2 linked regions of the Haloferula helveola genome follow. The protein of the gene in region 2 interacts with the protein of the main gene of each other region in a pairwise test. Links are inferred from orthologs where the notes say so. Each region holds a gene or a part of one and is shown on either strand. Other genes may lie near its edges. The genes, in order: recJ and topB.

Evidence for each region.
Region 1: the proteins of topB (region 2) and recJ interact in binary tests that used the Escherichia coli proteins (3 or more experiments, as listed by UniProt). The link is inferred for Haloferula helveola from one-to-one orthologs.

Annotation. Positions count from the first base shown.
Region 1 is NZ_AP024702.1:1,822,863-1,826,059, reverse strand. What follows is about bases 103-2,980. They hold recJ (single-stranded-DNA-specific exonuclease RecJ), read left to right. Parts: upstream 103-625; coding sequence 626-2,335; downstream 2,336-2,980. Other genes in these bases: HAHE_RS06630 (acetylxylan esterase), read right to left, coding at 2,344-2,980; HAHE_RS06640 (bifunctional nuclease family protein), read right to left, coding at 103-528. Also shown: HAHE_RS06645 (acyl-CoA desaturase), read right to left, coding at 1-16; more of HAHE_RS06640, read right to left, coding at 70-102; more of HAHE_RS06630, read right to left, coding at 2,981-3,197. UniProt on the Escherichia coli protein: Single-stranded-DNA-specific exonuclease.
Region 2 is NZ_AP024702.1:3,776,337-3,779,781, forward strand. Bases 74-3,199 are described here. They hold topB (DNA topoisomerase III), read right to left. Parts: upstream 2,850-3,199; coding sequence 297-2,849; downstream 74-296. Other genes in these bases: HAHE_RS14215 (PVC-type heme-binding CxxCH protein), read right to left, coding at 3,068-3,199. Also shown: more of HAHE_RS14215, read right to left, coding at 3,200-3,445.

The sequences.
Region 1 (3,197 bases), 2.0 Mb from region 2 along the record:
GAATACGCAATTTCATGGGCGCGGGTTCCTTAATCGCAGATAGCGCCGGGGTCAATCCCGGGCAGACCCCTATTCTTGCCCCGGATTCATGCCCTTTTTACGCATTTCTTCGAGTACGGGGGTCATATCCTCAAGGGATTCCCAGAGTTCGGCGACCACGTAGACCGGCGCTCCGACCCGCACCGCCAGCGCGATGCAGTCGGACGGACGGGCGTCGAGCTCGACGATCTTGCGCTCCATGATCTCGTTTTCGGCCTCCAGAATCAGGCGCGCGTAGTAGACCTCCTCCTCGACCGCGACGATCACCGCCCGCGAGACCTTGGCGCCGAATCCCTCCAGAGCGTGAACGAACAGGTCGTGGGTCAGGGGGCGCGGAGGCGTTTGCCCGGCGAGCACCGCGTTGATCGACGATCCGATCGCGATGTCGATGTAGAACACGATCGCCTTTTCCCCATCGCCGAGAAAGACGGCGCAGCCGGCCTGGGTGGGCATCAGGGCGATCGGTTCGACGCGGACGGGGCTGCTCACGAAATCAGGTTCGCCCGATGGAGGGGGCGGCTCAAGGAGAGAGTTGTCCCGATGCGGGGTGAGGGCTTGTGTGAATGGAGTCCCGGTACATAGGATCATGAAACCGATGCGACCCGAAGCCCGAGAATGGATCTTGCGCGGCGAGCCTTTCCGGATAAACGGAAACGGCTCGGCGGACGGATTTCCGGCGATCCTCGGGCACTTGATCGAGCAACGCGGGTTACCCTCGGGAGATGATCTCGAGAGCTTCCTGCGGCCGCGTTTGCGCGACCTCGCCGACCCCTTCGAACTGTGCGACATGCGGCCGGCGGTGGAGCGCGTGCTGACGGCGGTCGACCGTCGCGAGAATGTCTGCATCTATGGCGACTACGATGTCGACGGCGTCAGTTCGGTGGCGTTGACGCGTCGCATCCTCAAGGCGTACGGACTCGATCCGCGCTACTTCATTCCCCACCGCAGCAGCGAGGGCTACGGACTCAGCGAGCAGGCGATCGAACGTTGCATGAGCGAGGGTCCGAAACCGGATCTCCTGATTGCGGTCGATTGCGGCACGGTCTCGGTCGACGAAGTGGCGAAGCTACGTGAGAACAACGTCGATGTGGTCGTGGTCGACCACCATGAGCCGGGTCCGCGCGGACGTCCGGACGTGGTGGCCTTGGTGAATCCGAAGTGCGGACCAGGACCGGAGTATCTTTGTGCGGCGGGTGTTTGCTTCAAGCTCGCGCACGCCTTGCTGAAGGAGCGGCCGCTGCCGGACTTCGACCTCAAATCGCTGATCGAGCTGGTGACCCTGGCCACCATCGCCGACATCGTGCCGATGGTCGGCGAGAACCGCCTGCTGGTCCGGCACGGACTCAAGCGGCTGCCGAATACGCTCAATCCCGGGCTCCAGGCCTTGCAAAAGACGGCCGGAATGAATGGCCGGGCGAGCTCGATGGACATCGGCTTCCGCATCGGGCCGCGGCTCAACGCCGCCGGCCGGATGGACGTGCCGGAGGATGCCCTCGGGATCCTGATGACCGACTGCCGCCGTCGCGCGAACGACTTTGCCGAGCGCCTCGAAGGCTATAACCGACGCCGACAGCAGCACGAGGCCCAGATCCGCAAGGAGGCGCTGGAGATGCTCGAACGCGACTTCGATCCGAATGATCCGGTCATCGTTCTCGGTTCCCGTGGTTGGCACCCCGGTGTGGTCGGGATCGTCGCGTCGCGGTTGATGCGCCAGTTCCACAAGCCGACTTTTATCGTCGCGATCGATGAGGAAGGCATCGGCAAGGGCAGCGGACGGAGTGTTGAAGGAGTCTCACTGGTCGAGGCGATCAACCAAGGCCGCGAACATCTCGTTGCCGGTGGAGGTCATGACATGGCCGCTGGAATCTCGGTGCATGAGGACAAGATGGATGCGTTCCGCGAGTCCTTCGCCAACTACGTCGTGAATCGTACGGATCCCGACGCGAGAAAGCCGAAGCTCTACCTCGATGCGGAAATCTCGCTCGACCAGTTGTCGCTCGATTTTCTCCGCGACTACGAATTGCTCCAGCCTTTCGGCAACGGCAACCCTCAGCCGATCTTCATGTCGCGCTCGGTGCACCTGAGCCGCCCGCCGACGCATATGAAGAACCAGCACCTGCGTCTGAACCTGCGCCAGGGTTACCACGAGCAGGACGCGGTATTCTTCGGGGGCGGAGAGGTGGATCTGCCCGATCCGCCGTGGGACATCGCGTTCACCATCGACCGCAACCACTTCCGCGGCCGGACGAGCCTGCAGGTCATCATCCAGGATGTCCGGGCGGCCGACAAGGCGTGAGCGGCCGCTCAGCGCGGATCCTCACCGGTCTTCCTCTTGAAGACGCCGTCCGCGAAGTCGAGGAAGTGGCCCCAGTCCTGTTCGTCCAGATTGTGTTTGCCGGTGAGGATGTGATAGCCGGTCGATCCGATGTGAAGTGGCGTGTCGAGCGGCGGCATCTCGGGATCCGTGATGTGCTCGAGTCCGAACAATCCGTAGACCGGACCGGCTTGCACAACGGAGGTGTACTCGCCGCGCGGGTCGGCCCAGAGGTCGCGATCCCTGCTGGTCACATAGACCGGTCGCGGGGCGATCAGGGCGATCAGCTGGTGCTGATCCACGGGCAGTTCACCTTCCTTGCCATTGTAGGTCTTGAAGTTGCCGTTGAACCAATGGGGGAAGCTCGTGTTGATGCGTTCGACGGTCTCACCGAAGGCTCGACGTGACAGGGCAGCGCCCCCGCAACCGGAGTTGTTGCTGTAAACCAGTTTGAACCGCGGGTCCTCGGCTCCCGCCCACAGCGCCGTCTTGCCTCCGCGCGAGTGGCCGACCACCGCGGTACGCTCCGGATCGATGCCGGGTTGCTTGAGCGCGTAGTCGAGCACCCGGCTCGCTCCCCAGCCCCAGGCCGACAGGGTGTGCCAGCGCGTCATGGGGTCGCTGTCGTTGGCATCCAGTAGGGAGCGGATCCCTTTCCCGTAGCCACTCTTCTCGTCGGGATCGACGTCCGAGGTGTGGAAGCCTGCCGTGGCATAGCCCCTCCGGATCAACGTTTCGACTGGCCAGAAGCTGCTCGCCTCACCAACGGCATTCTCCAACGTGACGGCGCTGCGGTTGTGAATCATCACAATCAATGGCGCCGGTTGCCCGGACTTCGGTGTCA
Region 2 (3,445 bases):
CAGCAATGTCCCGGATCCGGAAAAGAAAGAAGCCGCCCGGCGGATCGGGGGACGATCTGCCGGACGGCTTACACACACACACGTTTGGGGGAAAACGGTGTCCTCAACTTTCCGTCAAGGGGCCGCGAACGGCTCGTTGGGGGGGAATGTTGCCCTGTTGGGGGCGGACGGCCGGAAGGTAATCCCGAACCTCACCGGAAAGCAAAGTCTTTATGACTATCTCGGTTCGTATTTCCCAAAACCCCTTGTTTTGTAGGCTTTGGAGCCCCTAACGAGATCGCGTAGGCAGGGCTGAATCAAGCTTCCGAGTCCTTCTTGGCAGCCTTTTTCGCGGTCTTCTTGGCCGGCCTGGGCGGGAATTCGAAGCCGATCTTGCCGGCATCCAGATCCAGCACCAGATGGGCGTCGAAGGGGCGCTTGGTCCGGTTCGAGATGAAGCCCTTGATCAGTCCGGTCTTTCCTTCGGCGAGCATCTTGAGCAGCTCTTCTTCGGGAATCTCGCGCTGGAGAATGGTTTTGCCGATGCGGATGCCGTCGGGCTCCTTCTTGGTCTGGATCTCGGGAACGAACCAGGCCTTCTCGGTGCCGTAAACCTTCACCTGACGGCCGTCGGTCAGCGGCACGGTGCCGATGACCTGGTCTTCGGTCAGATCCGAAGCCGATTCCTTCTCGTCCTGATCGAAGACGAAGTTGACCTTGAACTTGTCGTCGAGCTCGAGTCCTGCCTCGAAGGGCTTGTTGAAGCGGCTCATGAAGCCTTCGAGCGGTCCGACAAACTTGGTGGTGAAGAGTTGCTTCGCTTCCTTCGGAGTGAGCAATCGGCCGGCGATGTGTTTCTTCGCGCGGAACTTGCAGTCCGGTTCACGACACTCGTAGGTGGCGTCGGTCTGTTTCAGAGCCGGTGCGCCACAGGCGGGACAGGGCACTTCGAGATCGGGGAAGCTTCGGCTCTTGAGTTCTTCCGCGAGCCCTTTGGCCTGCTCCACGATCTTCGTGGTGTAGGCCTTGATCTCATCCATGAACTCGTCGCGCTGCAGCTTGCCGAGCTCCATCTGCCGGAGCTTGTACTCCCAGTCGCCCGTCATCTGTGGCGAGGCGAGACCTTCGACGTTCATCTCCTTGCACAGGCGGATGAGGCGCATGCCGTTCGGGCTGACGTGCAGGGGCGCGCGTCCGCCGTCTCCATCGCGGGCGATGTATTTCTGGCGCAGCAGCGTCTCGATGATCGCGGCGCGTGTGGCCGGAGTGCCGAGTCCGCGTTCGGACATCGCAGCGGCCAGTTCCTCGTCATCGAGCAGTTTGCCGGCACCTTCCATGGCGGAGAGCAGGGTCGACTCGGTGTAGCGGGCCGGCGGTTTCGTTTCGAGATCGAGGATCTCGAGCGACTCTGTGTTCGCGGTTTCGCCGTCCTCGACGGCGGTCAGACCGTCCTTTCCGGAAGCGACGCCCGGTTTGCGGCCATAGACCGCGAGCCATCCGGGCTCCACCAGCACCCGTCCTTCGGTCTTGAAGACATCATTCGCCCCGGTCGTCTCGATCCGGGTCAGGCGCGTCGTCTGCTCGAACTTGGCGTTCGGATAGAAGACGGCGATGAAGCGTTTGACGATGAAGTCGTAGAGCGTCTGTTCCGCGTCCGAGAGTTTCACCACGCGGCCCGTCGGGATGATCGCGAAGTGATCGGTGACCTTGGATGAATCGAAGATCCGCTTGGACATTATCAGCTTGGCCCCGTTTTTCTCCTCGAGAGCTGCCCGGGCGAATTCGGCGACCGGAAGGTCGCTGTTGGCGATTTCCGCCATCGTTTCGCGAACGGTGGCCATATAATCCTCCGGCAGGTACCGCGAGTCGGTCCGCGGATACGTCACCATCTTGTGTTTCTCGTAGAGTGCCTGGGCCAGTGAAAGCGTGCCCTTGGCGGAGAACGGCGCCTCGCGCTGCAGCGTGGTGAGATCGTAGAGCTGGGGAGCGATCTGGGTGGACGGCTTCTTCGTTTCCTCGATCCGGCCGGTCTGTCCCTCGCAGCGGGACTTGATGGCCTCGGCCAGAGAGCGATCCCAGATCCGTTCGGCACGGCCATGGGGCTGGGAGGGGTCCCGTTTGAACTCGGGATCGATCCACTTGCCGAGGTAGTCACCCGCCTTCACGCCGAAGGTGCCGTGGACCTCGAAGTAGGGATCGGGCTTGAAGGCCTGGATCTCGGCCTCCCGCTTGGCGAGGATCGCGAGCGTCGGGGTCTGCACCCGGCCGGCGGAGGTGATGTTGAAGCCGCCGTGGCGGGAGCGGAAGCAGGTCAGCGCGCGGGTCGCGTTGAGGCCGACCAGCCAGTCGGACTCCGAACGGCAGCGGGCGGCGTCGGCCAGCGGCTGCATCTCCTCATCGGAACGGAGCTGTTCCCATGCCTCAAGGATCGCGCCTTGGGTCATCGACTGCATCCAGAGGCGCTTCACCGGTTTGTCGATGCCGCCGATGTCCATGATGTAGCGGAAAATCAGCTCTCCCTCGCGGCCGGCGTCGCAGGCATTCACGATCAGATCGATGTCCTTGCGCTTGGCGAGCCGGACGACCTGCTTGAGGCGGGCCGACGATTGCTCGATCGGATCGAGATCGAAGCGGCTCGGGATCGCGGGGAGGACGTCGAATTTCCACGGCAGCTTGTTGCCGTTGGGGCCGGTCGGCATCCGGAGCTCTACCAGGTGCCCGACCGCCGAGGTGATCACGGCGTCGTCATTCTCGAAGTAGGCATCCCGGGCCTTCCCTTTCTTCTCGAACTTGCCGAACACCTTGGCCAAGGCCCGGCTGAGGTCGGTCATGACGGACGGTTTCTCGGCGATGATCAGCGTTTTTCCCATGAAAGTGGTCGTCTGTGGCGGGACGGTGGCGACGGACTAGACGCCCCGGGGGCCGCTTGGCAAGGGGATTCCGGGACAGGGTCGCCAATCCCCGTAGGGGATGATTTTTTTGGGACGCCCGTCCTTGCTCATTCTCAGGCCAATCCGGGCGACTCCGGATAGGACAGCGGCGGAGTCGGGAAAATTTGTGGGAAATCACCCGCGCGACCGATTCGGAATCACTCCGCGGGAGGTCCCGGATGCATCAGGTAGCCGAAGAGATCGCGGACTTGTTCAGGGCTCAGGCCGTTGAGCAGGCCTTCGGGCATCAGGGAGGTCTCGATCACGAGGCGTTTCCCGATCTGACCCCGCTCGAGCGGCACGCGATCGGTCATGGTTTGGATGACGACGGTCTTCGGGGACGACTCCTTCACGACCCCGGTCAGGGTCCGGCCGTCCTTCAGGGTGAAGATCTCCATCCGGTAGTCGGGGGCCAACTCAAATGAGGGATCGATGATGTTGTGGAGGAGGTAGTCGAGGTCGCTCCGGCCGCCGCCGGTGAGGTCGGGGCCGATGTTGCCGCCCTTGCCATGCAGCTTGTGGCAGGAGGCGCAGCG